2 regions of the Anabaena sp. EIM26 genome follow, and region 1 is predicted to be linked to the other one. Evidence: predicted binding sites of a transcription regulator. Region 1 holds the regulator's gene; the other holds the start of a gene.
What was found. Region 1 encodes NtcA, which controls nitrogen genes in cyanobacteria. Its sites were predicted from a motif close to TNTGTANNNNNNNNTACANA; they were not measured.
Positions count from the first base shown of each region.

Region 1 (16,576 bases):
TTCAAATACATTAACGCGAATGCGATCGCCTCCCCCTAATAAGTAATCTGTAGATATACTCGAAGATGATACTGGTTGTTGCTGCGCTAGACTAACAGATGGTAAAGCGATATTGACAGTCGTTAATAAAACTACAGCCGTAGTTGAATGGGTGAAAATTTTCCACAAATGTATATTAAGCATATTTACCTGAGACTCAGAGACTACGATCTGTAAAGTATTGTCTAGACATTTTAACGTTGACTATACTTATTTATTGAAGTTCCTCAACACTGCTATTTTCCTAAGTAATTTTGATTTTCCGGATATAATTTAACGGGGAATTCTGAATCTTTAGTTAAGTTAATTTAAAGCAGAACTCAGTGAGAAAAATTTAATTGATAACGATTAGAGCAATTTTTATGCAAATAGTCAATAGTCAAGAATCAAAATTTATATTTGAAGTTTAAATACTTTGGTAATTTATGCAAACAGTAAAAAATAAAATTAATTAAAGCAGTTTGCGTATTTAGGAAGTCCAAAATCTAAATTTAAACCTATACACAAAACCAGTACATAGCGATGAGTAACAAGTAATGAGTAAGAAGGAGAGTCAAGCACTCGGTACTCCGAACTCCGTTCGCGTAGCGTCTCGGTTCGGCGAAGCCGTGCCGTAGGCATAGGAGAAACTCCTAACACCGAACTCAGGTGACTCCTGAATTCTGCTGTAAGGGTTATTAACACTACCAGGCCTTACGCAACTGGCACATTGGTAAGGTGCGTCAGATATCAACAATCTGTTTATTTGCAAGATTTATGCAGTCTGACGCACCCTACAACAGATTTTTAGTGTGACACTTGCGTAAGTCCTAACTACATTTTCAATTATTTTTTTAACTTAGATGTGGTCGCTAAAATAACTAGTAGAATTTATCAGTTTACGCCTCAGGAGAAGCAAGGTACACGTAGCGTCTCGTAGAAAAGCAGTACTAGTGGGGTTAATGATTTTGTTTTTGGATCTGCTGGATAAAGAATTCCTCTAAAGATTGACGAGATAAGTTCATGGTAATGATTTCACCTCCCATTAACCGGAGACTGGCCAGAAAATCATAGTAATCGTCTTGTAATATGCCTTGCCAAGAACCATCAGGCTTAAATTCTAGATCGGGTATCCTTTTTTTGAGAGTTGCTCCATCGCCCCCTAGACCTTTAACATGATATGAGTTTTCTGTACCTAAGAGTTCATTGAGGGAACCAGAGCAAATTAATTCTCCTTGATTTAGGATAGCTACGCGATCGCATATTTGTTCCACTTCACTCAAAACATGACTGTTGAAAAATATTGTTTTTCCAGCAGCTTTCAAAGCCAGGATAATTTCTCGCATTTGGTAACGTCCCAAAGGATCAAGTCCAGACATGGGTTCATCCAGAAATACCAAATCGGGATCATTAATTAATGCCTGAGCCATGCCAACACGCTGAAGCATACCTTTAGAATAACGACGCATCAGCTTTTTGCGAGCATCAACTTGAGATAAACCAACCAATTCCAGAAGTTGGGTAATGCGTTGACGTTGTAAATGACGGGGGATTTGGAATAAACCCGCTGCTAACTGCAAAAATTCCCACCCAGTGAGATAGTCGTATAAATAGGGATTCTCTGGTAAATAACCAATCTTTTGCTTCACAGAGCGATCGCCAATTGGCTTACCTAATAATAAACCCCTCCCAGAAGAAGGACGGATAATTCCCAGCAACAGTTTTAACAGCGTAGTTTTACCAGCCCCATTAGGGCCTAGTAAACCAAAGGTTTGCCCTGGATAAACTTGTAAAGAACAACTTTTGAGGGATACAACTTTTTGATTCAGCCAAAACCCAGTACGATAGACTTTTCGCAACTCAGAAGTTAGGACTACTGGTGGTTGTTCTAAAGGATTAAGTTGAGGTTCAGGGGTGTCGGCAACAGAATTCATTGCGGTTAAATGATCAATTCCCGGCTAGGTGTGATTAATTACAGAATATCTGGTAGGACGACAATAAATAGCACTCATTATTTTAATGTGTCATTTATCGCCAACCAATGAGCTTTTTAACACTTTTTTTAGCAACTTATAAAACACCTTTAGAACTAGGAATAGTCTCCGCACGTCGAGGATCTATTTCTACTGCCATTCGCATGGCTCTAGCAAAAGCTTTAAAAGTTGCTTCAATAATATGATGTGAATTTATACCATCTAACTGGCGAATATGCAAGGTCATTTGGCTATGATTTACCAATGCCACAAAAAACTCGCGTACCAATTGAGTATCATAAGTTCCTACCCGTTGAGTAGGAATTTCTAAACCATAGCTAAAATGAGGTCTTCCAGAAAAGTCCAAAGCCACCTGAATTAAAGCTTCATCTAAGGGTGCAAGAAAATTACCAAAGCGGACAATACCTTTTTTGTTACCTAGTGCTTGATATAAAGCTTGACCTAAAGTAATACCCACATCTTCATTAGTGTGGTGATCATCAATTTCCCAGTCACCTTGAGCTTGAATATCTAAATCAAACAGCCCATGAGAAGCTATTTGATGCAACATATGATCCAAAAAAGGAATACCGGTGGCAGCCTTACAGATGCCTGTACCATCGAGATTAATAGTAACTTGGATATCTGTTTCCCCAGTAGTCCGGTGAACTGTAGCAATGCGGTTGTTAGTCATTATTCATTGGTCATTGGTCATTGGTCATTGGGCATTGGTCATTGGTCATTGGTCATTGGGAGGATAAGGGAGATGAGGGAGACATATGAAATATTCAGTTAATAATCAAAAATAAAGAAATTTTTCCTGTTCCCTGTTCCCTATTCCCTGCTTTCTATCACATTCCCATAATTTCATATCCTGCATCTACATACAGGATTTGTCCAGTAATGCCGCTTGCCAAATCACTGCACAAAAAAGCTGCTGTATTACCCACTTCTAGCTGAGTAACAGTCCGACGCAAAGGAGCGACTTCTTCAACGTGATGAATCATATCCAAAATACCGCCCACAGCTGAAGATGCCAAGGTGCGGATAGGGCCTGCGGAAATACCATTAACGCGAATATTTTGGGGGCCAAGTTCAGATGCCAAGTAACGTACACTTGCTTCTAATCCAGCTTTAGCTACACCCATGATGTTATAGTTAGGGATTGCTCGGACTGCGCCCAAGTATGTAAGAGTAACAATACTGCCACCATCAGTCATTAGAGGTTTAGCAGCACCACTTAACTGCACTAGTGAATAAGTGCTAACTTCCAAAGCTTTATTGAAACCAGATCGAGAAGTCTGGCTAAAATCTCCAGTTAAATCATCTCTATTTGCAAAAGCTAGGCAATGAATGAGGATGTCTATCTTGCCCCATTGCTGGCGGACTGTTTCAAAGGTAGATTGAATTTGCTCTTCGTTTTCTACATTGCAGGGAAGGAACAAGCTGGGATTGAGGGGTTCTACTAATTCTGAGACTTTTTTCTCGAATTTGCCTTTTTCATCTGGCAAATAGGTAATACCCAAGTTAGCACCTGCATTGTGGAGTTGTTGGGCAATACCCCAGGCGATGGAGCGATTATTGGCAATACCTGTTACTAGGGCGTTTTTTCCGGACAGATTCAGCATAGAAATTGTTAATTTGATCAATCAATAGGAGCATACTAGAATCTGAGCCTATTTTGACTTTGTTGGCGACGTGATTTTCAATAAATCTAATTAATTAGGGTGCTGAGTGCAACAAAATTTTTGCTGATTGTTTAAGAAGTTATAAAGATATCGGAAGTTTTTATAGAAAAAAACCTTTTAACTTGAGGTTTTGAAACTACTTATGAACAATTGATGGCTAAAAATAACAAGAATTAGGTATCATAATAAACAAATGGCTATAAAGCAGCAAATTTGAGTATAGGAAAAAACAAAAAGGTTGACGGTGCTTTCTTGATTTTTCAGGTGTATTCTTAGGTAATCAGTTTTTGTTTTTCCGGCATTGGGTAGGGGAAGGGAGATGATCGTGACACAAGATAAAGCCCTAGCAAATGTTTTTCGTCAGATGGCGACCGGAGCGTTTCCTCCGGTTGTGGAAACGTTTGAACGCAACAAAACGATCTTTTTTCCTGGCGATCCTGCCGAACGAGTTTATTTTCTTCTCAAGGGTGCTGTAAAACTTTCCAGGGTATACGAGGCAGGAGAAGAAATAACGGTAGCGCTGCTACGGGAAAATAGCGTTTTTGGTGTGTTGTCGTTGCTAACGGGCAATAAATCAGATAGATTTTACCATGCGGTGGCATTTACCGCTGTAGAATTGCTTTCAGCACCAATTGAACAAGTTGAGCAAGCGCTCAAGGAAAATCCAGAATTATCTATGTTAATGCTGCGGGGTCTTTCTTCGCGGATTCTTCAGACAGAGATGATGATTGAAACGCTTGCTCACCGAGATATGGGTTCTAGATTGGTGAGTTTTTTATTAATTCTTTGTCGAGATTTTGGTGTACCTTGCGCTGATGGCATCACAATTGATTTGAAGTTATCTCATCAAGCGATCGCTGAAGCAATTGGTTCAACTCGCGTTACTGTCACCAGGTTACTGGGAGATTTACGTGAGAAAAAAATGATTTCGATCCACAAAAAGAAGATTACTGTGCATAAACCTGTAACTTTAAGTAGGCAATTTACATAAAGTTAGGGAACAGGGGGCAGGGAATAGGTGACAGGTGACAGGGATCAGGGGAAATTTATTTATAACCTCAATCTCCGATACCCATTCCCCATTCCCCATTTCCCAAACAATTAGAGGTAAATCTAAAAATTGAGTAATTCATGCTTTTGTCAATCTTCTTTTTCCCACAGACTATGGTTGAAAGTAGTAGGCTGTATCTGGAAAGATTATGCCTCCGGCACGCTCCGTGAACGGTAGTTAAAGATGGCCACTGGGTACATCCTCATTGCAGCAATTTTAATTTTGGGAGGCGTAATTGCCACCGTGGGCGATCGCATTGGCACACGAGTTGGCAAGGCACGTCTCTCACTTTTCAACCTACGTCCCAAAAAAACGGCGGTACTAGTTACTATTTTTACTGGTGGTTTGATTTCTGCATCAACTCTAGCGGTTTTATTTGCTGCTGATGAAGGATTGCGGAAAGGAGTATTTGAATTAGAGGACATTCAAAATGACCTCAGAAATAAGCGAGAACAACTCAAAACCGCAGAAACGGAAAAAAGTCAGGTAGAAGACAAGCTCAATCAAGCCAGGAAAGAACAAACCCGGGCACAACAAGATTTACAGAAAATTAATCAGTCCTTGCAAGCGGCGAATGCCAAACAACGGATAACACAAGCTCAACTTAATCGCACCATTAGCCAACAAGCTAAAACGCAAGCTCAACTCCAAGGTACTCAAAGCCAACTGGGGGAAGTGGCGAGTCAGTACCAACAAGCCAGAGGAGAATTAGAAAACCTTTATAATCAGCGTAAGACATTACAGGCAGCAGTTGAACAATTAAAGACAGAACGCCAGCGATTGTATGTGGAAGCGAAAAAAGCCATTGACGAAGCGAAGACAGCTATTGAAAAACGCGATCGCGAACTTGCTAATCGTCAAGAAGCGATTGAAAAGCGTGATCAGAAAATTACTCAGTTAGATAAACTTATTCAAAATCGCAATCTAGACATTAAAAATCGAGAGCAAGTCATTGCTACTAGAGAATCTCGTCTCAAAGAATTAGAAAAACAGCAAAAATATTTAGAACAGGAAGTAGCACGGCTAGAAAAATATTACCAGTCATACCGTGACTTGCGTCTGGGTAAATTGGCTATAGTGCGGGGTCAAGTCCTAGCCGCTGGTGTGGTGCGTGTAGCTCAACCTACGGCGGCTCGTCAGGTGGTAATACAAATTTTGCGGGAAGCTAACCGCAATGCCAACCTAGAATTAAGTGAACCTGGCACAAATCCGGCAAATGCAGAGTTATTGCGTGTTACTCAAGATAGGGTTGATCAACTGATCAAACAAATTAATGATGGTCGAGAATATGTGGTGCGAATTTTCTCAGCGGGTAATTACGTCAGGGGAGAAAACCAGATAGAATTCTTTGCTGATGCCACGCGGAATCAATTAGTGTTTTCCACAGGTGAAATACTGGCGACAACTTCTGCCGATATGAAAAATATGACATCATATCAACTAAGGCAACGCCTGGATTTATTAATTTCTGCTTCCCAATTTCGCGCTCGAAATGCGGGAATTATCGAAACTGTGCAGATAGATGGTACATTCCTCCGCTTTTTTGCCCAATTGCAACAGTCTGACCAACCTCTGGAAATTAAAGCTATAGCCGCTGAGGATACTTATACAGCCGGTCCGTTGAGAGTCAAATTGGTTGCTCTACTCAACGGACAAATTTTATTTAGTACTTAGGGATATGGAAGGCACGGAAGGTCGGGGAAGCAGCAGAAGAATAATTAACCAATGACCAATGACTAATACACAACCTGCAATTTTAGGCTTTGATCCCGGTCGAGATAAATGTGGTGTAGCCGTGATGGGACTAGATCGGCAATTGTATTATCATCAAGTTGTTCCTGCTGGTGATGCGATCGCTCAAATTGAGACACTACGACAAAGATTTCCTATTTCCTTAATCGTGATGGGCGACCAAACAACGGCGAAAAAGTGGAAACTGCGGCTAAATCAGGAATTAACAGATTCACTGAATATTATTTTAATAGATGAGCGATATAGTACCTTAGAAGCACGCGATCGCTATTGGCAGATGTTTCCACCCAGAGGACTCAGCAAACTCTTACCAAAGGGAATGCGTCAACCTCCACGACCAATAGATGACATTGTGGCCATCCTCTTAATTGAAAGATACTTAAATCGTCTGACTGCCAGTGGTAATACTGACTAATGACTAGTTAGGGCTTGCTCATAGCTAAGTCCAAGCGTAAGCCATAAAAGTCTTTTTGTGGGGACAATAGGTAATAGGCAAGAATTAATTAATCTACGGTTTTTGAGTACATTCTGACTCCTGAATCCTGACTCCTGAATTCTTCTATTTACAACTCAGCCCGAATAGTAAAAGCATAATCGCCTCCTGGCTCTAACTGGTAATCTTGTGTTTCCAGAAAGCGGCCGAGAGGTTCTTTTATTAAAGCCCGACCTTGGGAAGGCTTGACAGACAGTTCTCCCCGACGGAAATGCCACTGAAAATGCCATTCAAAATCGCCGGCGCTGACTTCACCTTCAAGAAAGCCATGTTGCCAAGATTGACGGGTAATTCTGACATTGGCGGTTGTTTCTGGTAGACGTTTAGCACTCACTATGCTTGATGTCAAGTATGGGATAAAAGTAAACCATGTAGGCTACTTAATCTTTATGTACCAAAAATACCTGAAATTGACAAATTGGCAAGAAATGAGAAACTCTCATTTTGTGAAGATGTTACTGTATCTTTATATGTATTGGTTGATGCAAGTATTAAGTTATGAAAATTGAAGAGTTGTTGCAGCGTTATGCTGCTGGAGAGAGAGACTTTAGTGGGATTAATTTGGAAAAGGCTGACCTGAGTAAGACTAACCTGAGCGGGGCTAACCTGAGTCGAGCTAATCTGTTGGCTGCCAATTTGAGTGGAGCTAATTTGAGTGGGGCTAATCTCAGCTATGCTGAATTGGGTTTAGCTAAGTTGACTGGTGCTAATTTGGGGGGTGCTAATGTGACTAGTGCTTCCATAGTTGGTGCCAGTTTGGAAAATGTCAACCTCAAAGGAGCTATTGGTAATTTCGGTCATGCCCACGGGGCTTTGTTTCAAAATACTATTTTGTCTAATGGTGAAATTATAGTCGATCCAGAGATTATTGAAGGATGAAAAATTGTTGGTTTCTCTATCAGCTAATAGAGAGTTACTCAAATCAGGATTGTCATATCTCTTTGTTTTTAGGCTGTACTGTTTCACTATCTCACTTAGGAAATTTGATAGTGCGATCGCCTGTAGGTTGGGTTGAGGAACGATACCCAACATTAATCAACTATCATTAACCTTATAAATATTTCTACATCATCAATATCTGAAGGAACTTTGATTGTCATTTTTTCTAGGGTTTGCCACAGATTTAGTGGGTTATGGTTATCTTTATATGAGTTGATTGATGTAAAGGCTGAGTTATGGATGCTGAAGAGTTGCTCCAGCGTTATGCTGCTGGAGAGAGAGACTTTAGTGGGATTAATTTGGAAGAGGCTGACCTGAGTGGGGCTAACCTGAGTGGGGCTAACCTGAGTGGGGCTAATCTGTTGGCTTCTAATTTGAGTGGAGCTAATTTGAGTGGAGTTAATCTCAGCTATGCCAAATTGAGTCTGGCTAGGTTCATTGGTACAAATTTGGAGGGTGCTAATGTGACTGATGCTGAGGCAATTTGTGCCAGATTTGAAAATGCTAACCTCAAAGGGTCTTACCTCAGTGATTTCGGTCGCGCTCACGGAGCTTATTTCCAAAATACTATTGTCGGTAATGGCGATATTCTTGTCGAAGAGAGTATTGAAGGGTGAAAAGCGCGATCGCCTGATCTTGTAGCGCGATCGCTGATCTTGTAGGTTGGGTTGAGGAACGATACCCAACATTAATCAATTATCATTAACCTTACAAATATCTCTACATCATCAATATCTGAAGGAACTTTGATTGTCATTTTTTCTAGGTTTTGCCACAGATTTAGTGGGTTATGGTTATCTTTATATGAGTTGATTGATGTAAGGGCTGAGTTATGGATGCTGAAGAGTTGCTCCAGCGCTATGCTGCCGGGGAAAGAGATTTTACTGGAGTCAAGCTGCCAGGAGTTCGTTTGGTCGATAAAATTCTTAACCAAGTCATTTTCAAGGGTGCTGACTTCAGTGATGCTTACTTTGAACGTAGTGGGTTTGATGAAGTTGACTTGAGTTTCGCTAACTTGAGAAGAATCCGTTTCTTTGACAGTGGTTTTGGAAGAGCTAATTTGGAAGCTGCTGACTTTAGTGATGCTATCTTCGGTCAAAGTAATCTCAAAGGAGCTAATTTTACTCGTGCCATATTCAGACGGGCTGTCCTTAGCGAAGTTAATTTCAAAAATGCCAACCTCAGCTATGCTGATTTGAGTGGAGCCAGTGAGTTTAGTATCTATTATTGCAAGGGTGCTATCTTCTACGAAACTATCATGCCTGATGGAAGTATCCGAAGTGATAATAGCTGAGGAAGTATCTGACACAATAGGAGTGCGATAGTGCGATCGCAATTCCTCGTAGGTTGGGTTGAGGAACGATACCCAACATTAATCAACTATAATTAACTCTACAAATATCTCTACATCATCAATATCTGCTTGAAGCAAACACAATATTTTGACCCACATTCCGCAGATGTGACTTAGATTATTGATATTTTTGAAAAATTCCAGCCAGGAAAATTTTATCTGCCTAATTTTTCTGGTTGAGTTTAACTTTGTTTGCCAAAAAATAGAGCATATTAAGTAACTTCATTTTATGAGGTTTTAAAATATCTTCTCTCTCTATATTAAATTAGTAATTTCGGGTAAAATAAACATGACAATTACAGCCAAGAATATTTACATCTTCGCTAAAAATTTATATTTACTAATTTTACCCTTGAACTATCTGCATCTTTTTCGGTCAAATAAACCACATCAAGTAATTAGATAATATTTACTACAACTCTTTCCTAAGTATCTAACAATCTTTTCACGTTCCTCTGTTAAATTGCTCATTTGTTTCTGTCCATTTATAATTACCAAATGTACAGCCTGAAACATCTGAAATACCCACCTCATTGTCGGTTTATTTGTGATTTTATTAACTTGATTTCTAATCCCATCATCGAATTTAGCTAATTCTTGTCTTAACTTTCTTTGTGCGAGGTTATAGACCAACAAACACAATCCCATTATCATTGCTATTGCTTCTACTCTTTCCGGGGTTTTGACAAATACACTTGATGTAAAAAACAACGGGTCTTTTAAAAATCTAAATCCTCTCTCGTTGGATTGTTGGGCTTTATATTCCTCTAATACCTGCTCATCACTCAATTCATTGTTATCTAAGATATTCGTTGCTAATATAAATCTACCTGCCTTAATTTTTTCAGCTTCTATTACTTCTTCTCTTATTTCTATTTGACCTTTAACTTGATATTTTATTTGACTTGGTTCGGTCAATTTACTTGGTCTACCTGCTGTTTTATATTCTGGTTTCTCTATGTACTCAATTTCTTTTATTTGGTGATATTTCCAGGATTTTGATAACTTTTCTATTGCTATTTTAGCATCTGGCTGACAAGCAAACTCTTGCCTGGATAGTTTACTAAGTAAGGCTTTTGCTTTTGATTCCTGTTTTTTTACTTGTTTTTCTACTTGTTGGATACTTGATTTTTTTCTTATTTCACTTTCGACGATTACCCATCTTTGTTTTATCCCTCCATATTCTGATTCTTTAGCTGCTATTTTATACCCTGATATTTGACTATCTTTCCATTCCAATTCTTTTATGCCTACGATTTTATTTTTTGCTTCTTTGATACTTAATGGTACTCTTGTTATCCATTTTATTTCTCTCATTGCTGCTAAGTTTTCTGCTGTATATAAGGCACTATATGCTACACATATTCCCTCAAATGTCCATTGTTTTTTAAATTCTTTTAATCTTTCTACAAATACACTTTTATCATCTACATTTCCTGAATCTACTTTTAAATATAAGGGGATGTCTCCATCTCCTGTTACTATCATGTCTATGATAAATTGTTTGAGGTCTGGTCTTTTATCTCTTGAGTATCCATGCACTATTTCTATTGCTTTCATCTCTGCTTCTATCTCTAATTTATTTTCTCCTGTTTCTTGCTTTGTTTCGTCTATTTCTTCGATTTCTTTTTTGTACTCTCCTTCTACACTCATTGATGTTCCATCTAAATGAATACTCTTGCTTTCTACTTGGAATTTATGGGCTGATTTTATGGCTACTGCTGTAAATATTTTTGTTGTTCCTATTTGATGATATTTGTCTAGTTCTCTTCCTAGTTTATCGTCATTTAAATGCTCTGGCAATACTCCTTCTCCTATTAAATGTTCTGTTGCTTTTCCTACAAAAAATTCCCCAAATAGATATAATGGGGCGCTTAAAAAGCCTAATCCATTTAAGATCATTGCTTTTACTACTTGTCCTGGTGTGAGAATTTCTTTTGTTTTTATTCCCACCATTTTATTCACTTCTTCTACCAATTCCATCTCGTCTATTATTCCCGCTACTATTCCTAAATGGTCTATATCTAGGATTTTCATGACCTCTTTTGACTCTTTCATTGTTTTTTCCCTTCTCTATTTGACGCTTATTATTTTACCAAAAAAGCCTGAAATCTTTGCTAGGCAATCTTTTCAGGCTTTACTTTTTCTAAATTTTTAATTCCTAAATTTACTTTAATATCTGCGGAATGTGGGTTTTGATATTGCTAACTCACTATTGAAAGCCAAAAACCAAGCCAGCTTTACTCCTGACTTCTGCGGTATATTCAAAAATAATTTAAAGATCGTACAGCGATGCCTACTGTACAGGCATCGCGGATTTTAGATTTGCGATTCATCCCTAATCCAAAATCTAAAATCCTCAATCAATTTAATGATTTACTGCCGCAGCTTCCCGCGCCGCAGCTGCTGATCTGGGTGGATACCCAAGCGTGTCAGGTTAATTCTACCTTTATTGTCAATTTCGCGCACTTTGACAATCACTTCATCACCAACTGCTACTTCATCTTCAACTTTGCCAACACGATAGTCAGCTAATTGAGAAATGTGAATCATGCCTTCTTTTCCTGGCAAAAATTCCACAAACGCACCAATGGGTATAATCCGTGTTACACGTCCTACGTAAACATCTCCCTCATGCAACTTGCGAGTCATGCCTTGGACAATGTTACGCGCTCTTTTCGCCTTGCTTTCATCAACTGCGGAAATGGTGACTGTGCCATCGTCTTCGATGTCAATTTTTGCACCAGTTTCTTCAGTGATACCTTTAATCGTTTTCCCACCGGGTCCAATGACTAGACCAATCATGTCGGGATCAATCTTGATCGTCAACAGACGTGGGGCATAAGCTGAAGTTTCCGCCCGTGGGGTGTCGATAGTCTGGAGCATTTTGTCCAGAATATGCAACCGAGCCGCTTTAGCTTGATGGACAGCTTGAGCAATAACTTCCAACGACAAACCAGATATTTTCATATCCATTTGCAAAGCTGTGATACCAGTATCAGTACCAGCAACTTTAAAGTCCATGTCACCTAAAAAGTCTTCAATACCCTGAATATCGGTGAGGATTCGCACGTCGTCCCCTTCCTTAATCAGACCCATTGCGGCACCGCTAACAGGTTTAAGAATGGGTACACCAGCATCCATAAGAGAAAGGGTGGAACCACAAACTGAACCCATTGAGGTGGAACCGTTGGAAGAAAGCACTTCCGAAACTATGCGGATCACGTAGGGGAATTGTTCTTTTGTCGGTAGCACAGGTAAAATCGCTCTTTCTGCCAATGCACCGTGACCGATTTCTCTTCTTCCTGGCGCACGCATTGGCTTGGTTTCCCCAACTGAGAAGGGGGGGAAGTTGTAATGATGCAGGTAACGCTTGTGTTGGTCTGCTTGCAAGTCATCATTGAGGTTTTGAGCATCTCCCGGTGTGCCGAGAGTGCAACAACTTAAGACCTGGGTTAGACCCCGGTTAAATAAACCGCTACCGTGAACCCGTTTGGGTAAAACGTCAACTTGGCAAGATATAGGCCGGACTTCATCTAGTTTGCGACCATCAACGCGAACGTTGTCTTCAACGATTTGACGGCGCATAAAGTATTTGGTAATGTCCTTGAAGGTATTACCAAGGGCTTTACTATTGGCGGATGCGGCTGTGCGAATGGGATCTTCTTCGGGAAGAGCTTGAATTTCAGCTTTTATGCCATCTTTGACAACATCTAAAGCGGCATCGCGTTGTGGTTTAGTTAACTCAAATTGCGCCAAGATTTTTTTAATTTCAGCACTTGCGCGATCGCGGATATAGTTTTCTAGTGTTTGGTCTGCTTCCGGTGGTTCTTCCTTAACAATTTTTAGACCCAGTTCATCCAACAAATCTAACTGTGCTTGGATTAAATCCCGCACTGCTTCGTAGCCAAAATCAATTGCCTCGATAATATCTTGCTCTGGTAACTGATTGGCACCTGCTTCCACCATGATCACGCCATCTGGTGAACCGGCAACAATTAGATCCAAATCGCTGGCTTCAATTTCTGCGTAGGTGGGGTTAATAATGAAATCATCACCCACTAAACCTACACGCACTGCTGCCATTGGCCCATTAAAGGGAATTTGGGCAATTAAGGTAGCAATTGAAGCACCAGTTACAGCTAATACATCAGGTGGTACTTGCTCATCCATTGACAAGGTGAAAGCAATAACTTGCAAATCATCCCGCAACCATGAAGGGAACAAGGGACGTAAAGGACGATCAATTAGACGGCTGGTAAGAATCGTTCTTTCTGGTGGACGACCTTCTCGGCGCATGATACCACCAGGAATTCTTCCCGCTGCATACAATCTTTCTTCGTAATCTACAGTCAGGGGAAGAAAATCAATGCCTTCTCTGGCTTGCGATCGCGTAGCTGTCACCAAAACAGCGGTATCTCCCGATTGTATCAACACCGACCCGCCAGCTTGGGGGGCTAATAGTCCAACCTTCAGCCGAATATCCCGTCCATCAAAGGATATTGACTTATCAACTTCTGCCATTCAGTTTTTTTTCCTTCTATGCACGCTATTCTCTTTCTGTGGCAATCCTAACATTTATGCACTATAGACGGCTTCTGTAACAAACAAACATAAAACAAAATTCTCTGCTTTTGGATAAGTTCTTCCTAGCTTGTCATCACACTCTTACTTATTGCCTTTTACCTACATTGTTTTTCTGTCGCCTATCCCCCGACTAATTACTTAAAATTTCGGCGGCTCGTCAAGACAAGAAATTGAGAGGCGATCGCTCTATAAACTCTACAATACGGTAGTTAAAATATTAACTAAGTCCGTTTAGCTTCACTCTGTGCAATGTTAAAATTGTTATTGGTAGTGGCTTCATAACATCTTGTGTATGTCTAACAACTCTTTACAGCCTGATTCAGATGCGCTACACCAGTCTGCTATTGATGTGATTACCCACGTCAGTAATGTGATGTCAAAAAGTTGTGCAATATTGAGAGATCATGATCGGTTGCTGGCGGAAAATCAGGGTGGGAATCGGTTGGGGGCTGAGATTAATGCTATTGAAGAAGATATCAGGCACGTCAATGAGAAGTTAGAAAGGGTGAAGCGTAAAGAATTGACGATGACGATTGTTGCGCCAACCAGTGCGGGTAAGTCTACTATTATTAATGCGATCGCAGGATAAGAAATGATACTTACAATCCAGGGATTTTTGTATGAGTTATTGTATTCAACCTACCTGCAATAAACAGAACCCAGACAATATAAGATTTTGCTGTCATTGTGGACTTCAGCTTCTGTTAAGGGATAGATATCGGGCAATAAAACAAATAGATCAAGGTGGATTTGGTAGAACATTTTTGGCAGTTGATGAAGATAAACCTTCAAAATCTAAATGTGTAATCAAACAATTTTTTCCTATAGATCAAAGTCCAGACATTGCTACTAAATCAGCAGAACTTTTTGCTCAAGAAGCAGTTCGACTAGATGAACTAGGTAAACATCCTCAAATACCTGAACTCTTAGCTTATTTCAAACAAGATGGAAATCAATATCTTATTCAAGAATTCGTTGATGGACAAAATTTAGAGCAAGAGTTCAAGCAAGAGGGAACATTTTCAGAAGCTAAAATTTGGATTCTCATAAATAGATTGATACCCTTGTTGCAATTTGTTCATGAGAATCAAGTAATTCATAGAGATATAAAACCAGAAAATATCATTCGGCATTTTGACGGAGAAATTGTTTTAGTTGATTTTGGGGCATCAAAGTTTACTACAAACACAATTTTATCCGTAACGGGAATAGTAATTGGCAGCGCACCTTATACTTCACCAGAACAAGCAAAAGGTAAACCAATATTTGGCAGTGATCTTTATAGTCTGGGAGTGACCTGTTTATATCTCTTAACAGGAGTTGATCCTTTTAGGTTATTCGATGATTCTGAAAATGACTGGATTTGGAGAAACTACCTAAATACTCCTGTGAGTGATTCCCTTGGCAAAATTTTAGATAAATTAGTTCAGCCAGCAACTAAAAAAAGATATCAATCAGCTAAAGAAGTATTTCAGGATATCAATGCTAAACAATATAATGCTAGTTCTACGAAAGAAAGAGCAACCCAAAAAAGCAAGTTATCATTTCCTTATCTATTTAGAAATAAATCCACAGGCACTATAATTCTTCAAGGAAATATGGAAGAAGTAATTAAATACATTGATAATCATCCTAAATGGTTAGCCCAATGTATATTGCCTTTAAAAGCTAATTTAATTGAAAGAAATGCTTATTCACTAAATATTGGCAAAATAGGGGCTTTGGGATATGAAATAGAGCCTACAGTTAATCTATACATGAACCAACAAAGCAGAGGATGTTATCAAATAAAGACAGAACCCATATCTGGAATAGATCCTAATGGATATGATGTTGACTTTTTCTCCAAAATAAAGCTTATAGACTGTTCTAGTGGGAAACAAGAACTTACTCGCATAGAATGGGAATTAATTCTTGTAACAAAGCTCGATTTTCCTGCTTTTATAATTTTCTTACCAATACCGCTTGTCCAAAAGACTGGGGATGCAATTTTAAACAACATTGTTAAGTCAGTGTCAGACAACTTTTCTGAGAAAATTTCCCGTAATTTTATCGAATTTCTAAAAGTATAATTCAACACCCAAATAGTTTTTATCAAAAATGCATACAAGCTAAAATATGTCTAGAAGAGATGATTTACATTTTCCCTTACGCCGTACCCTTGAAAAAGATGGATGGATAATTACCAGCGATCCGTTGATCTTGGTACTTGGAGAGACACTTTTAAAAGCTGATTTAGGAGCAGAAAAGCTTTTCACCGCCGAAAAAGAAGGGCGTAAAATAGCCGTTGAGATCAAAGATTTTGATGCTTCTTCGGTAATCAGTGAACTGGAGAAAACAATGGGTCAACTTCAACTTTACCAATGGGCATTAGAAGAACAAGAACCAGAGCGTCAATTGTTTTTAGCTATAAGTCAATCTGTGTATATTTCACAATTTCAAAGACCAATTTTTCAGATTGCTATCCAGCGCAATAAAATAAATTTATTAATCTATTCCCCAGATCAGGAGGTAATTGTCAAATGGATAACTCACTAAAGTATGTAGACATCCTCAAAAAAACAGTACAAGATGCCACAATTGATCAACCTAGTCTGCAAGCAATCAAACTTTATCCAGTTTGTGATGCTGAGTCTGGACATTTTGTAGTTCTTGCCACAGGTCGGGATAAACATCGTTGGATGGATAATGTCATATTTCATGCGCGACTCATCGAAGAAG
Region 1 is NZ_CM172472.1:3,472,732-3,489,307, reverse strand. Features, by position in the region: gene AC012T_RS15210 (SLBB domain-containing protein) at 1-183, opposite strand, end outside; gene AC012T_RS15205 (hypothetical protein) at 487-660, opposite strand; gene AC012T_RS15200 (ABC transporter ATP-binding protein) at 978-1,952, opposite strand; gene hisB (imidazoleglycerol-phosphate dehydratase HisB) at 2,089-2,685, opposite strand; gene fabI (enoyl-ACP reductase FabI) at 2,843-3,619, opposite strand; gene ntcA (global nitrogen regulator NtcA) at 3,999-4,670, shown strand; gene AC012T_RS15180 (DUF3084 domain-containing protein) at 4,914-6,404, shown strand; gene AC012T_RS15175 (pre-16S rRNA-processing nuclease YqgF) at 6,463-6,897, shown strand; gene AC012T_RS15170 (DUF3146 family protein) at 7,046-7,309, opposite strand; gene AC012T_RS15165 (pentapeptide repeat-containing protein) at 7,474-7,854, shown strand; gene AC012T_RS15160 (pentapeptide repeat-containing protein) at 8,151-8,531, shown strand; gene AC012T_RS15155 (pentapeptide repeat-containing protein) at 8,747-9,208, shown strand; gene AC012T_RS15150 (IS1634 family transposase) at 9,659-11,326, opposite strand; partial or broken gene AC012T_RS15145 (polyribonucleotide nucleotidyltransferase) at 11,637-13,792, opposite strand; gene AC012T_RS15140 (hypothetical protein) at 14,148-14,444, shown strand; gene AC012T_RS15135 (protein kinase domain-containing protein) at 14,620-15,927, shown strand; gene AC012T_RS15130 (XisH family protein) at 15,974-16,393, shown strand; gene AC012T_RS15125 (element excision factor XisI family protein) at 16,378-16,576, shown strand, end outside.

Region 2 (16,576 bases), 2.0 Mb from region 1:
TATCTTTACTTTCAACAATAGTTTCTACCCAATCCGTGAAACCTCCCATAAACTCCCGATAGTTGTGGGTATAGCAAGCAGAAAAGTTAAAATGTCCATCAGCACTAATTGCACCAACGGGGCAGGCAGAAACACAGAGTTTACACTCTAAGCAAGGGTTATAGTCAATGGGTTGGTGATATGTTGTCACGTTGACATCAATCAAAATCGTTCCTAGTAAAATGAAGTTGCCGAATTTGGGGTGGATAACAAGGCGATGAATTCCCATTTGTCCTAAACCTGCTGCCACGGCTACTGGTTTGTGGGACACACTCCAGACCTTTCCAGGGAATTTATTCATTTCCATCGGAAACCCCATTGCTGGATTACAGCCCCGAATCCCATGCCGTTCAAGCTCCGCCACAATTTGACGTGCAATATGATTAACCTCATCGCCAGTACTATGAAATTCGAGATTAGCAACTGACCTAGCTGGACTCCGGACGTTTTCTCGATTCATACGGCACACAAAACTGATTAAAGTTTTGGTTGGTGGAAAGGTGGTCAGAATGTCTTGACGTTGATCAGCAATCTCAGGTCGGTCAATCTCAACAAAACCAACATCATCAGCCCCAGCTTCTATACAGAGGTGGCGCAGCCATTGGGCATCAATCTGAGTGGATGGTATAATTTTTACTTCAGATGCTTCCTGTTTACGCCAGTGTTTGACTGTTGGGTGTTCATCAAATTTAGACATACAATTATCCTTTAAAACATCATGTCCACAGCAAAAAAGTAGTCTCTAGAGCAAATACGTGTATATACACCTTTTTGACAAAAAAATTAAAATTGGCTGACTAGAGTTGTTGTTACGTTTAAATGCGAAAGCAAAGTAGACCAACGCTCCTGACCCAGTTTTTGCACGATGCAAGCTTGCGCTTGCTCCCATAGGGGTAAGGCTTTGGCTAAACTTGCCTGTCCTGCATCCGTCAAGCTGACTACTCGTGTTCGCTGATCTTGCCCCGGTTCAATTTGGATCAATCCCTCTCGTTCCAGAGGCTTCAGGTTGCGTGTCAACGTAGTACGATCCATTGCCAAGCTCTGAGCCAATCCATTTATGGTTCCAGAATTCAAAAGCGAAATCCCCACTAAAATCGTAAACTGCGTCGCCAATAAACCACTAGGCTTCAATTCTTGATCAAAGAATTGTGTCACCACTCGTGAAGCTTTACGCAAGTTGAAGCAAGTACACAAAACACTAACTTGGTTGAGTTGAGCTAAGTTGGCTTGAAGCATTTTCTTTTCCATCTTCATTAAGTGTATATACACTTATTATCTATGTCAAGCCTGTATCATCTACTCTCATATAGAGAGTCATCGTAGTCAGGATTGGGGACAAAAATAACAAGAATACTGTTTCACCTCAAACGCTTTACCTATCTTGCTTTCAACTTGCTTGTCGTCCCCCTCAAATCAGTTTCTTTTGACTATAACACCCTCACAACTCTGGCAATTGCCAGTCAATTTCCGGCTTACCACAAGCAGTTAAGGCTGAATTAATAGCGGAAAAAGGTTTACTACCAAAAAAGCCATTTCGTGCAGAAAGAGGTGAAGGATGGGCAGATTGTATAACCGGATGTCGAGTTGTATCAATCAATTTCAGCTTCTTTTGTGCATATCCACCCCACAGCACAAACACCACCGGATCACTTTTTTCATTAACCCTATTAATAACTGCATCCGTAAAAGTTTCCCAACCTTGATTTTTATGAGAATTTGGTGTGTGCGCTCTTACAGTCAAAACCGCATTCAGCATCAACATACCCTGTTTAGCCCACTGCACCAAATAGCCATGCTTGGGAATATCACAACCTGCATCGGCTCTGAGTTCTCTGAAAATATTTACCAGTGATGGTGGTGGTTTAATCCCTGGTTTGACAGAAAAGCATAATCCATGTGCTTGGTTTTCATTGTGATAGGGATCTTGTCCCAACAACAACACATTCACTTGTTCATAAGGTGTCAATTCAAAAGCAGAAAAAACATCTTTCTCAGGTGGATAAATAGTATGAGATAGCTGTTCCTTGATCAAAAAATCTTGGAGTTTAGCAAAGTATGGTTTTGCCAATTCTTCAGCTAGAACTGGTTGCCAAGAATCAGGAAGTTGGAGATTTTTCATTGTCCAGACTTAAATTCCAAAGGACGTTCTATATCATCTTCACCCAAATACTCACCATTTTGAATTTCTAGAATCACTAGAGTAATAGATCCTGGATTTTCAACCTTATGCAGAGTTGCTGCGGGTACATAGGTTGACTGATTACAATTGAGCAATATTTCCTCATCACCACAAGTTACCTTAGCCACACCAGACACTACCACCCAATGTTCATGTCGATGATAATGAATTTGTGCTTTAATGCCGTGTCTAGGCTTAATTTCCACGCGACTAATTCTATAATTTTCACCCTCTTCTAAAACTTCCACATTACCCCAGTAACGTTCACCGGAATGGGAAGAAGAGTTATCTAGATTAGACTGAAGCTCATTCTCATGCTGATTCATAACTAATTTTCCTACCTTAAATATCGTAAATCAATAATTAACAAGAGGTAAAAATCATTCATTTGTGTACACAATCATATTATACATAAATACTTCTTAGCTAAAGAAGGATTTATTAGATAAAACAAATTGCTCAAATTCTAGGACTGGTAATGCACAACTAAATAAAAATCCTTGAATAGCATCGCATTTTTGTTGCCGCAAAAATGATAATTCTGATTCTGTTTCTACTCCTTCAGCAACTATTTTAAGATTTAAACTATGACCCATTTGAATCAAGGCTTTTGTAATTGCCGATTTTTGATAATCTTGGGTGATATTTTGAATAAAACAACGATCAATCTTAAGTGTATTAATGGGAAAATATTTTAAATAACTTAATGAAGAATAGCCAGTACCAAAATCATCTACTGCAATTTTGATACCCAACGAACGTAATTGATTCATAGTAGCGATCGCACTATTAACATCTTGCATAATCATGCTTTCTGTCAATTCAATTTCTAGCCCTGGCATTTCCAAATCATTCGACTTAATCAAGTCTATAATTTGGACAATTAAATCTAGTTGATTAAATTCAATAGCTGACAGATTGACAGAGATAGTCAAAGAATTAATCCCGGCATCACGCCAGATTTTAATTTGTTGACAAACTTTTTTTAATACCCATTTACCAATGGTCATAATCAAACCATTAGATTCTGCTATAGGAATAAACTCAGTTGGTGATATTACTCCTAGTTCAGGACTTTGCCAACGCAGTAAACTTTCTGCTCCAATTATTTTGCCACTATAGATATCTATGATTGGTTGATAATAAATCTCAAATTCCTCAAAATGATTATCTATAATCGCTCGATGTAATTTTTTATCCAATAGCTGCATTCTAGGAGTAAGTTTATTAATCGCAGTTTGATATGATAAATATTTTCTTAAATTTGCATATTTTTCCAATTTATTGAGGACGGCACTCAATAATTCAGAACGAGTAAATGGTTTAGTTAGATAATCATCTGCTCCCATATCCATCCCTTGGCGGAAATCAGATTTAGCAGCTTTAGCAGTCAAAAAAATAAAGGGAATTGTTGCAGTTATTGGTTCTTTTTTTAATGCTGTTAATACCTCATAGCCATTAAGTTCTGGCATCATCATGTCGCACAAAATCAAATCTGGTATTTCCGATATCGCCAAATTTAAGCCAGTTCTGCCATTAGCAGCAGTGATTGCTTCAAAATCTTCTGCTGTTAGTAAATCTAAAATATTTTCTCGAACTGATTCTTCATCTTCAATGATTAAAATTTTATGCATAATTTACCTCATATTATATTTTTCATTGGTAGTTTAACAGTAAACTTTGTACCCCAGCCTACCTGACTGATGACATGAATTGAACCTTGGTGAATATCTACACATTTTTTGACAATAGCTAATCCTAAACCAGTCCCTAAAATATTACCGACATTTTTAGCCCGATGAAAAGATTCAAATAATCGAGGTAGATCTTCTTCCGGAATACCAATTCCCTGATCTTGTATTTCAAATACTGCCTGTTTATTTTCACAACTGAGGGTAAACTTAACCAGAGTACCATCTGGAGAATATTTGAGGGCATTGGAGAGTAAATTACTGAGAATATGCCCTACTAATTTATCATCCATATAACAGGATATGGATTCATATTCACTACTAAAAGATAGCAAATGTTGATTTTTCAGATTCAACTGTAATTCTTCTACTAAGTGACGGCAGTATTCGACTAAATCAAACAATAATGGCTTATATTCCAATTTTCCTGCTTCTGCCTTGCCGATCATCAAAATATCATTTAACATTTCCGTGATTCTCTGGACTGCGCTTTGAATGCGATGCAGATGAGTTAGTTGTTTTTCTTGTGTCCATTTATGGCGGTAATGTTCTAGCAACTCTGAGGAAGAAAGAATAGTGCTTAATGGGGTACGGAATTCGTGAGAAGTCATAGAGATAAAGCGAGATTTGAGTTCGTTGAGTTCTTTTTCTTTCTCTAGTGCTACTCTCAATTCTTGCTCTAATTGCTTACGATTGGTAATATCAGTTTGAATACCAATGTAGTGAGTTAAATAACCATCAGTGTCATAAACAGGAGAAATATTTAACTCTTGCCAGAATAGGCTGCCATCTTGACGGTAGTTACGTAAAATCACGGTACAGTCTTGTCCTGCCTGCATGGCAGTGCTAAGTTCTTGTAATCCTGGTTGATGAATATCAACACCTTGAAGCAAACGAAAATTCTGCCCCATGACTTCTGCTGCTGAGTAGCCAGTCATCCGTTCAAAAGCTGGATTAACATAAATAATTGAACTATCAGGGCTGGTAACATCAGCTATGACAATACCGTTACTACTAGCAGCGATCGCGCGATCGCGCAGTCTTAAACCTTCCTCAATTAATTTCCGCTGAGTTATATCTGTATAAATACTAACAAATGAAACTATTTTATTAGTGCTATCTTTAATGGCATCTATACGTAAATCAATTTGGACATTTTGATGACCACGAGTTTGCATAGTTATTTCACCACGCCAAGGCTCACCTCTCTGGACAGTCTTAAATACTTGGTTAAATATTTCTTTTTTAGTAAAATTAGCTGATAATCCACCACAACTATTCAATTGAGAAAAAGTATAATCAAATACTTCCACGAAAGCAGGATTGACATAAATAGCCTTGCCAGTAATATCTGTAATACTAATAGCATCACTTGTGCTTTCTATTGCCTTATGTAACCTTAATAAAGACTTTTCTGCTAATTTGCGTTCTGTGATGTCGCGGGTAACTTTAGAGAAACCACGTTGCTTTCCTGTTTCATCATGCAATGGCGTTAAAATACAATTTGCCCAAAAGTGAGAGCCATCTTTGCGAAGAAAAACACTCTCACATTCACATCGACCGTTAATTGCTGCTATTTTTAATTGTTGCTTTGGGATATTGCTTAAAACATCTTCTGGTCGGAAGAAGCAAGAGAAATCATGCCCAATTATTTCTGATGCCTGATACCCAGTAATACATTCTGCACCAGAATTCCAACTCATCACCCTGCCTTCAGGATCAAGCATATAAATTGCATAGTCTTTAACACCTTCTACTAATAAACGAAAATATTCTTCGCTTTGACGCAGTTCTTCTTGATCGCGTTTACGGCTGGTAATATCTGTGGAAATACTACATACAGCATAAGGAGTATCATTAACATCCTTTAAAGGAAACTTCACAGATAAGTAAGTGTGTAAACCATCTGGGTGGGGAGCAACTTCTTCTATTTCTAGAGGAATACCACCAGCCATGACTTGAGAATTGCTGACCGCGAATGCTTGAGCAACATCATGAGGCCAAACATCATACACACTTTTACCGACTATCTGCGCTTGAGTAATATTAAATAGCTTTTCATATTGGTGGTTCACTAGCAGATATTTATTTTCAGGATCGAGTAGATACATTACCGCTGGGAAATTATCCAAAATCGCTTGTAGTTGCTGTTGCATTTCCCATAACTTTGCTGCTTCCTGCTTGCGAATAGTGATATCTCGATCAATACCACGATAACCACCAAAGTTGCCATCGACATCAAAAATTGGAACTCCGTTGGTTTCCATAACTACCAAGTGTCCATCTCGATGATATTGAATGTTCTCCACGCATTTAAATGATTGTCTGTCCGCAAAAAGTGGCAAGAAAATCTTGATAACACGCTCTGCTTCTGCTGGTGGCATCAATTCAAAGGGGCTTTTTCCTAATACTTCTTGGGGTTCATAACCTAAAATATCGCGGACTTTGGGACTGACATAAGTATAAATGCAGTTTTCATCAACTTCCCACACCCAATCAGTAGTCGCTTCAACTAAGTTGCGGAAACGTTCTTCGCTTTCTCGCAGCGCAGCTTCAGTTTGTTTGCGCTTGATGCCAAGGGCGATTTCATCAGCAACAATTCCCATTGAGCTAAAAGTAGTTTCTGTGAGGGACTGAAAGGAAAACATAGCAATTACACCTATTGTTTCTCCTTCCACAATTAAGGGATAACCTGCGAAGGCCACTATTCCTTTTTGCTTTGCCCACTCTTGATTACTAATGTGCGGATCATCCTGAACAGAGTTAGTCAAGTGGGGTTTACCTTCTTGGGCAATCAAACCAATCTTAAATTGACCAACTGCCACCAGTCTGTGATTTTCATCAATATCAGTATATGTCCCTGAACTGGCTTGTAATTCTAATACTTGCTCTTCTGTATTCAGTATCCAGATGCGAGCAAAAGCAGCATGAAGATGTTTAACCAAAGCATCAGTGCAACCACGCATCATATTTTCTAAAGTTTCTGTCTGAGTCAGAATAGCATCTACTTCCGAGCGAAAATCTGCTAACCGCACTCGTTCTACCAGTGCTGCTTCTACTCGTTGGCGATCGCGCAACACAGCTTGTTTTTCGCTAATATCAGTAACTGTACCGATGTAAGTAATTTCTTCTCCAGTTTTTGAACATTCGGCAACTATCTGACCAACCACCCACCTGATTTCTCCATTCGGATGTTGAAACCGATATTCGGAACAAAATGATAGGTTTTGGGTTACAGTTTGATGCCATTCTGCTTGAATCCGCTCTTGGTCTTCTGGATGAATAGTACTTATCCAGGTCATACCACCTATCTCATCTGGGACTCTACCAGCAATTTCGCACCAACGGTCATTAGCGTAGTGAAAATGTCCCACTGCATCGGTGCAGAATAAACCCACAGGAGAAACTTTGGCGATCGTGTGATATCTCCGTTCACTGTCCCGGAGTGCAACTTCTGCGGTGACGCGGTCGTGAATATCTGTATTTGTGCCGAACCAATTGATAATTTGCCCTTGTTGGTTACGCAATGCTAAGGCTCGTCCCAAATGCCACCGATACGTTCCTGATGATTGCTGGAGGAGACGAAATTCTACTTCATAATTTGCACCTGTGGCTAGAGATATATGCCAAGCTGCAAGACTATTTGGTAAATCATCGGGATGTACCCATTCCTGCCATTTCCAATTTAAAATTTGCTCTGAGGTGCAGGAAAAGTAATCTAGGGTGCGTTGGTTGATGTATTCGAGACTGCCATCTGGAAGCGCAATCCATACTTGCTGGGGGATGGATTCAGCTAAGAAGCGAAAGCGCTCTTCACTTTTTTCTAAAGCATCTAAAGCCTGTTTTCGCTCGGTGATATTTTCTAATGTGCCTAAAATACCTACTACATTCCCTCCCTTATTGTACAGAGGGACTTTGTTTGTCTCTAGCCAAAGCTGATCGCCATCTGCTTGCTGATGAGGTGTAATAGTTTGATACTGAGGTTGATTAGTCTTCATCACTTGGGCATCACAGGAACGGTAGAAGTCTGCTTGCTCCCAATTGGCAACTAAATCATAGTCTGTCTTGCCAACAATATCTTGGGGATTTTCTAAACCAACCATTTTGGCAAAGTTGCGATTACAGCCCAAAAAGACGGAATTTATGTCTTTCCAGAAAATATTATGGGGAATAGTATCTATAATTAACTGCAACATTTGCTGAGATTGCAAAAGTTGATTTTCTACTATCTGGCCATTCTTACTGTGCGCTGAGTGCAAGGCATACGTTCCATGAATGCGATCGCACAATGCTGCTGTTAAAGGCAGATCACTAATTTCTTCTCCTACTGCTTCTAGAACTAAACAAATACCTTCCGGGGTGATGATACTGATAAGTCGATCTTGCTCATCTACAACTGCAAATAACTGCAATTTAGACTGGGATAATGATGAAATTACTGTTATTAAAGTATTAAATGAATGCATATTCAGTTTTATGACTGAGGTCTGCATCACTTCAGCAATTTGGACATTTTTTAAGTCAGCCTCAGAAGCGACAAGCTGCACTATGTCTTGCGGTGTCAAGCATCCCACTACCTCTGAAGCTGATTTAATCAAAACACATGGATATTGTAGAGCTATTGGCGAGATAACTTTTGGTGCGATCGCACCGTTTTGATGTAATCTATCCGTAGGACTTATAGGCATCGCTGCGATCGCATCCAAGACATATGTTTCTGGCGTAGCCGTCAACGCCGAACAGTAAATTACCGACTCTAAGCTTTTGAGGACGAAATAGTTAGGTGATACTTGCATATTTGATTTAAATAGCCACTAGCAAAAAATAATTATCTCAAACAGCTGATATATTGAGGTCAGATCTAGTCCCAGAAGGCAAGAACGCAAATTTTATGAGCTTTATAAGCTTTCTTGACTAGCTAGTTAATTTCCCCAGCTTGCACTAAATAATTGTGACCCGAAATTAATATTAATATAATGAGTAAAAATACGGTAAACTTCTTGGTCAAAAAATACTATAGTCTTGCTTCACTTGCTTAGATACATAATCTACAAGCAAGAAGATTTTAACTATCCAATTAATTAATATAAACTGCATTTACTGTGAAAGCTATAGTTTTTTAAAATCCGGATCAAGCTCAGAAATTAACCCACTACTCAATAATATACTTTTATTAAAAACTTCAGGTTTAAATATGGACGGCATTTAATTGAAGATTTCAAATTTTAGTCGTCATCCTGTTAAAAACTTGCAGATGCTATGTAAGAATTCAGGAGTTAGAAAGAATAAAGAAAGAGGAAAGGAAGAGTCTTTGCACAAGTCCTAATTTTATCTATAGCGATCCTATTTGAGTTAAACACTGATTGGTATGGGTAGTAGGGAATAGGGAACAGGGAAAAGAAAGCGTTCATAAATCATTTAGGATTGCTATATGATAAGAATTCAGGATACAGAATGTTTAATATAGCAAGAAACCCTTAACAGAAAAGAAAAATATTCTTCTTCCTTCTTCCTTCTTCCTTCTTCCTTCTTCCTCCTGACTCCTGACTCCGAACTCCTGACTCCGAACTCCGAACACCTAACTCCTGACTCCTGACTCCGAACTCCGAACTCCGAACTCCGAACTCCTGACGATGCTATTTATTTATTACCCTCCGCTCACCGTAACGCAATAGCCTTTCTATTATTAAAAGTCGATTTTCCCAGACTTTAACTTGATAAGGATTTTCCTTAGCTGTCACAATCATCCAAATTCTAAATTTAGACTGGAAGCGATTGAGTAATGCTCTGGCACTAATTAAATTACGAGGAGAAGGTGAAACTGCAAGTTGATTTAAAATATTTTGTAATTCTTGAGACTGGTTCTTAAAAGTAGAAATTGTATTTGCAGACATTTGTGATTGACCCTTTTCTCGCACAAATTGCCATTCTTTTTCAAGAGCCATGTAGCGTAAAGCCGCAGTACGAAATGGCTGACGTTGAGGAATCGGATCATTTTTGTAATTTTGCACATTACCCTGGGTATTACTAAATATTTCGTCTAACTCGTTATTAAAATTATCTGCTGCAAATAGAGCATAACCACTGACAGGTAAATCTCTCAACATTTGCAGTTGATCAAAAGCCCCCACTGTAGGCAACGAGAGCAGACGAATTCCCGGAACCAACAAAGTAGAACCTAACTTAGTAGAACTAATCCAAGGTTGCGCCAGTCGTTGAAAACGAGGAGTATCCAAAGCATAAGTCATTGGCACAACTAAATCTATATCTCCTCGTCTAGCCCAAACTTCCCAACGCTGTTGAATCTTTTGCACCCTTTCATATTCTGGTAACGGAAATACAGCCACAGATAAAATTAAATTTGCTCGTTTTTGGCGTAACATCTGTGATACTTCAGCAACAAAGCTATCAACTTGTTCAGTGCGAAATGTCGTCCATTTTTGCCACAAATCTCTCTGCGTAGGAGTAACATTCACAGGATCTACACCAGTTTGTTGTTGAAATTGCTCTCTTGCTGCTTTACCATAACCATAAATTCGACCTACAAAAGGGTCTTGAAAAGGATAACGAATGTAATCTAAATGTAGACCATCTACCTGATAGCGAGTCAAGATTTCTTCGTACAGTTTTAATAAATATTGACGTACTTCAGGATTAGCTGGGTCTAAAAAAGGCTTGGTTTGACCACTGGGGATCATTTGTCCACGTTGATCATAGTTTGCCCAATTAGGATTAGCAGCTAACACAGGGCCTGGATAATCAGGGCGGACATTGATAATTTCATTGTGAGGGCGATTACCAGCAGCAAAAGTCCAAACCCAAGCGTGTAATTCCATTCTTCGTGCATGGGCTAATTTCACAGCCACTGCTAAGGGGTCCCAATCTTTAATTAAGGGGTTTTGCTCTGGTGCAACCTGACTGGGATAAATTGTATAACCGGCGTTGACAGTTTCAAAAAATATGGTGTTAATTCCAGCTTGGGACAAACGATCAAAAATCTGTACTAATCCCGCTTCATTTTCAGCTTTAACTATTGTTCCTCTATCTAACCAAACTGCACGAATTTCTGGTTGAGCTATGCGTTGATTAATAGGAAACTGCTGCCATAAATTAGTCTTGGTCTTTAACCATTCCTGACGAGCCAAAGCATATTTTTTTTGGGCAATTAATACAGGAATATTTTTGGCAACTTCCCTAGCTTGGGCTAAGTTTTGCTCTAAACTGAGGTCTGTAGTTTCTAATCCAGTGGATGCTAATTTGTCACTGTCTAATTTTAAGGTTTGGAGTTTACTGACGTTACTATAACCATGAACTGAAGCTGCTAAATGGGCGCTTTCCACTCGACCAATCAGATTCTCTAATTCTTTTTGAAGTGCTACTGCATCTTTACTATCAATAGGCTGATTAGAATTGGGTAAAACATCCAAACGAACTGCTGTTTCGAGTTGATCAATTGCCTCCTGTAAATTTTGAGAAACAGGTTTTGGTTGGGTGTTAGGGTTCCGAGAAGTCACCTGTCTAGGCTGGATTCTAGTTTTGGGCAAATTAGGCTTTTTTTGAGAAATGACCCGCCTCAGTTGGGTTCTAGTCTTGGGAAAATTGGGCTTTTTATCAGAAATAACTCGTCTAGGCTTAGTTCTAGTCTGAGTTGGATTGATGTTGCTGAGTGTAGGGCTTTGTGTAGTAGTTGGCACATTTTCCGAAGCAGGAGAACAATTGGCAGCCTCTCCCACAATTTTTGTATTTGGCCATTTTAAATAACGACTGAGTGCAGCTTTTAACCAAGCGGTATCTAAATCGGCTGTTGCAGCAGTATCTATTCCCAAGCGCCAACCTAACAAAGTGGAACGCTCGGTTGTCAGTACTGCTGATTGCTGATCTTGGGAGTTCCAAACAGCAGCAACCTGAGTACTAGGATGATCAGAAATCATCACAGCACCGACAACTTTACCAAAGAGTTCTTTTCGGTTTGCCCATTCTGGGGAATTTGTTTTTGCTGGTTGCAACTCTTGAGCTTGACTGAGGCTAAATGCCCAATAACCCCCTAGCAAAGTTCGCAATAACTGACGCACTCCTGGGGTTGATAAGCTACCTACAGGGCCACTGGCAATTAAGCGTCCTCCCCGACTCATCCATTCTTCTAGTGCGATCGCTTGTACTGGCGTTAAAACCTCTACATTTGGCAATAACAATACCTGTTGCTTACCTAAATCAGCCACATTTTTCACACTATCTAGAGGAATTACACAATATTTTGCACCTACAGCCTGTAAGCGGGTAGTGATTCCTTTCCATTGATTGCTATTCTCTTGGCTTTTAATTACGCCCAATACATTTACTTCTGTTGCCGCTTTTGTTGGCAATATTGCCAATAAATTAAAAACCAAAAAATTAATATTTACAATAAACAAGCTCGCAATTTTAATTTTTATATGATTATGCACCAGATATTCCTCACACATTAATTCAGTTCGTAGGGTATGTTACCGCTTTCTAACACACCGTTTCTGTGATTATTGGTGCGTTACGGAAGCCTAACGCACCCTACAAATTCGATATTTTTTAAATTGGAAGTCTCTTAGTTTTTAGGAAATACAAGTATTGATTAAATCCTCAACTCCCGCTACTGGGAATATTTGGGTATTTAGTTGACGTGCTACATCTTCGATACTGGCATCATCTAAAAATATTAATTCACCATGTTTGAGCATAACGCTAGGCAGCAAAATACCCTCACCTAAATCTTGCCCTTTTAAGTTCAAAAGTAAATCATGTCCGGTTAATAATCCCGTAACACTGATACTCTGCCCCCAGTAATCGCTGCATAATGCCTGCATATTTATTTCTAAGCCTTCCACAGCATTTAATTGTTTGACGATAGGTTTAAATGCCTGTTCCACAGCGTTACCAACAACCCAAGTTAATTTTTTTTGGGGGGATACTTTTAATGGTAGTAATTCGTGAGCAGCTTGGGTAAATTGCTTGATAAACAACCGAATAGAACCAACACCATTATCAATTTGAGGATATTCCTCATATTCAGCTTCACTGGGCAATTCTTCACCAGCAATCAAAAACCATTCATCTGCTAACCAAGCCACACTAGAACCAAATTGTTCCCGAAATTTGTGAGAGAGTGATTTAACTTGAGAAATTACTTCCTGCGCTTTTTCTCGCGTCACGGGTACAAGTTCATCTTCTTGGGGACGAAATCTGGTTAAACCGACGGGAACAATTGCTATTGATGCTACCGCAGGTATTTCTCCGGTATGAAAAGATGTTAAATCTCTCAATGTTTGCTCTAGATGTTCACCATCATTGATCCCCGGACAAACCACTACTTGAGCATGAATTTGTAATCGTCTTTCTTGAAACCATTTGAGTTGTTTTAAAATCTGCCCTGCACGATTATTTTTTAACAGCCTAGTTCTAATTTCTGGTTCTGTGGCATGAACAGAAACATATAAAGGGGATAAACGCATTTGTTCGATACGCTGCCATTCTTTTTCTGATAAATTGGTCAGAGTTAGATAAGAACCATACAAAAAACTCAGCCGATAATCATCGTCTTTGAAGTACAAACTAGAACGTTTCCCTGGTGGTTGTTGATCAATAAAGCAAAAGGGACAACGGTTATTACACTGAATTAAACCATCAAATAAAGCGGTTTCAAATTCTAATCCTAAGTCATCATCATAATCTTTTTCAATTTCAATATGATGGGTTTTGCCAGCAGTATCTAAAACTTCTAGTTCTAAAACTTCATCAGCACACAAAAACTGATAATCAATTAAGTCACGGGGTTGTGTCCCATTAATAGCAACAATCGCATCACCCGCTTCAAAGCCAATTTCAGCCGCTATTGATTCGGGAAGCACCTTGGTAATTTTGGCAGGATGAATGGTAGTCATGGAAAAGTGGTAATGGGTGATTGGTAATGGGTGATTGGTGAGTACCGAGTACCGAGTGGTTGACTCTCGTTTCTACTCATTACTCGCTACTCATCGCTTTGTACTAAACTTGCTCCCTGCCTCCTGTCTCCTATCCTTGCCAGCCAAATGCGATCGCTAATAAGATAGAAATACCGAAGGCTAATCTGTACCATACGAAAACCATTGTGTTTTTGGTTTGTAAATACCGGATTAGAAATGCAATTGATAGGTAGGAAAAGATAAAGGTTGAAATAATTCCGACAATTAACAGTAAAACAATGTTATTTGGCAACTCTTGGGCTTGAAATAGCTTAAATATTTTCAGACTTTTATAAAGGGTGGCAATAGTCAGAGTGGGAAACCCTAACAAAAAGGAGAATTTAGCTGCTGTTTCTCGCTCTAAGCCTAAAAATAAGGCAGTTGTCAATGTAGAACCAGAACGAGAAACGCCGGGAATTAAAGCTAGAGTTTGTCCTAATCCTACTAAAATACCATCTCTAATTTGTAATGAATCAAATCCTCGCTTGCGAGTGCCAATTTTTTCGGCTAAACCTAGTAAAATTGCCATGACGATTGACATTATAGCAATAATTAATGCACTATCAGGTAAAACGTCTTTTAAAAGAAAGCCAATAGTTAATGCAGGTATTGTTCCGACTGCAATACCTACAGTAATTTTCCATTCTTCTCGTTCCCAGTCTTTATCCTTGAGTGTTTTGATTGCACCTTTAAGAATACTAGAAATTAGCGTCCAAAAATACCATAAAATTGCTAGAACACTACCAAATTGAATAGCATCGACGAAATCTTTAGAACCTAGTTCTTTCCAAGCAAATACCTTAGTGACAATTAACAGATGTGCGGTGCTACTAATCGGTAAAAACTCGGTAATACCTTGCACAATACCGAGAATAAATGCTTGCATTAGTCCTTGAACAAGGTTGACTCCATTAGTTGTCGCTTCGCTAGGTACTCCTACCTGCAAAATCTGCCCCCATACAGGCAATAGCAAGTCGATACTGCCTGTTGCTAAGATTATCGCCATTTACCACGCTCCCAAAATGAATAAATAACTTGAGAAAATTATCCAACTTTACCTGCTTCTCGTCATTTATTCCGGGCAACATCCTTAGAGATGAACAAATTTAAAGTATAATCAAGATGCCCCCTGGGGGGATTTTAGAGTATGATACTTTATGATAAGTAAAGTTTAGTAACAAATATTAAAAATTTTGATTAATAATACATTGTCCTCTTACACCACTACTAATACTGATTTGCACACCACTGATACCGGATACGGGGGAATCAAGGAGTTAGAGTCTACTCTATCGTTATCGGCTTCTTTTCCTGCTGTCATCTCTAGGAGGCAAACCTGGCTAGTGTTTGCAGCAGCGATGTTTTTGGTAACAGTACCAGTATTTATAGAAGCGCCGTTAGTGCGATCGCTCCCCAGCGTTAGTCTAGTAATGACAGGATTTTGGGTTTGGCTGAGTTTGACATTAATGTCACGTCCACAAACCTACATTTGGGGGGATTTACTCCTAGGATTTAGCTGGAGTTGGTTAACAGGAGCAATTTACTGGGGCTGGTTACGGTGGGAACCTCTATGGCACTTACCCATAGAATCTATTGGACTACCCTTTGCGATCTGGTGTTTATGGCGAAATTGGGGCAAAGTCGGGAACTGGTTTTATTTAGGTTCTCTATTCGGCACAGTTTTAACCGACGTGTATTTTTATTTAGTGGATTTAATGCCCTATTGGCGACAAATTATGAGAACAGATGCCGATGGGGCTTCACAAATCTTAAAAAATGCTTTAGCGCAAGTCCTAACCCCTTGGGGAGAAACCTGGGCAATCATTCTCGCCCTAGCGTTATTAACAGTCGGAATTTTCTCTTTGGGTAAAACACAATGGCACTGGTACGCCTTTAGTGGAGCAGTTTTGAGTACAATCTTAGTAGATAGTCTGTTTTTATTAGCAGCGGTTTTTGCCTAAATCTATCAAACAGACTTGAGCAAGGAACAACATAAAAATTGCAGATAAATTTGTAAAATTCACACCCCAGAGCCGTAAATTTGTAGATATTAACTAAATTTGAACAGAAGTTACCCACTATATCCGCAGGTTAGTATTCCGAATCAGCGATGGGTACTTCACTAAGCTGTATATTAGTTTCTGATGACTGCTGTGTGTTGATTTAGCTATCAGCTATCAACCAAAGGATGAGGTCAGAACAAATAAGTACCCGATCAGCCTCCAGAGTCACTAGCGGGGTTGAATTTGTACTCCATACCTCTGCACTTTAGCCCACAGTTGACGGCTTCTAGCTAAAAGCGTTGATTTATGTTTGATGGAAAGAGGTAGAAAATTGTGAAAGGATTAGTACGTTTATTAACAGTGTTTAGTCTGTTGCTAGGCAGTTGGGGATTATTGGGAACTACTCAAATCGCCCAAGCGGCAAGTTTTAGCAACGTTACTTTGTTTCAAGTCCCAGTTTTGGCAATTTCACGTCAAAATCGGGCAGATGCCAAGCTAGGAACGGAATTTGGTAAAAAAATTGATTTGAATAATACCAACATTGCCGCTTTCCAACAATATCCAGGGTTATATCCCACTCTAGCCAAGAAAATTATCAGCAATGCTCCCTACCAAAAAGTAGAGGATGTATTGAATCTACCCGGATTGAGCGAGAGTCAAAAATCCAGACTGCAAGCCAATTTTGACAACTTT
Region 2 is NZ_CM172472.1:5,501,826-5,518,401, forward strand. Features, by position in the region: gene AC012T_RS23865 (4Fe-4S binding protein) at 1-736, opposite strand, end outside; gene AC012T_RS23870 (MarR family winged helix-turn-helix transcriptional regulator) at 823-1,275, opposite strand; gene ung (uracil-DNA glycosylase) at 1,478-2,158, opposite strand; gene AC012T_RS23880 (phosphomannose isomerase type II C-terminal cupin domain) at 2,155-2,544, opposite strand; gene AC012T_RS23885 (EAL domain-containing response regulator) at 2,641-3,852, opposite strand; gene AC012T_RS23890 (PAS domain S-box protein) at 3,861-8,705, opposite strand; gene AC012T_RS23895 (glycoside hydrolase family 10-like protein) at 9,546-12,371, opposite strand; gene AC012T_RS23900 (TIGR03279 family radical SAM protein) at 12,495-13,820, opposite strand; gene AC012T_RS23905 (undecaprenyl-diphosphate phosphatase) at 13,951-14,886, opposite strand; gene AC012T_RS23910 (DUF3120 domain-containing protein) at 15,074-15,841, shown strand; gene psbU (photosystem II complex extrinsic protein PsbU) at 16,217-16,576, shown strand, end outside.
Region 2: AC012T_RS23910 (DUF3120 domain-containing protein) is a predicted target of NtcA. The motif match lies at 15,052-15,071, and genes of this name have one in related genera.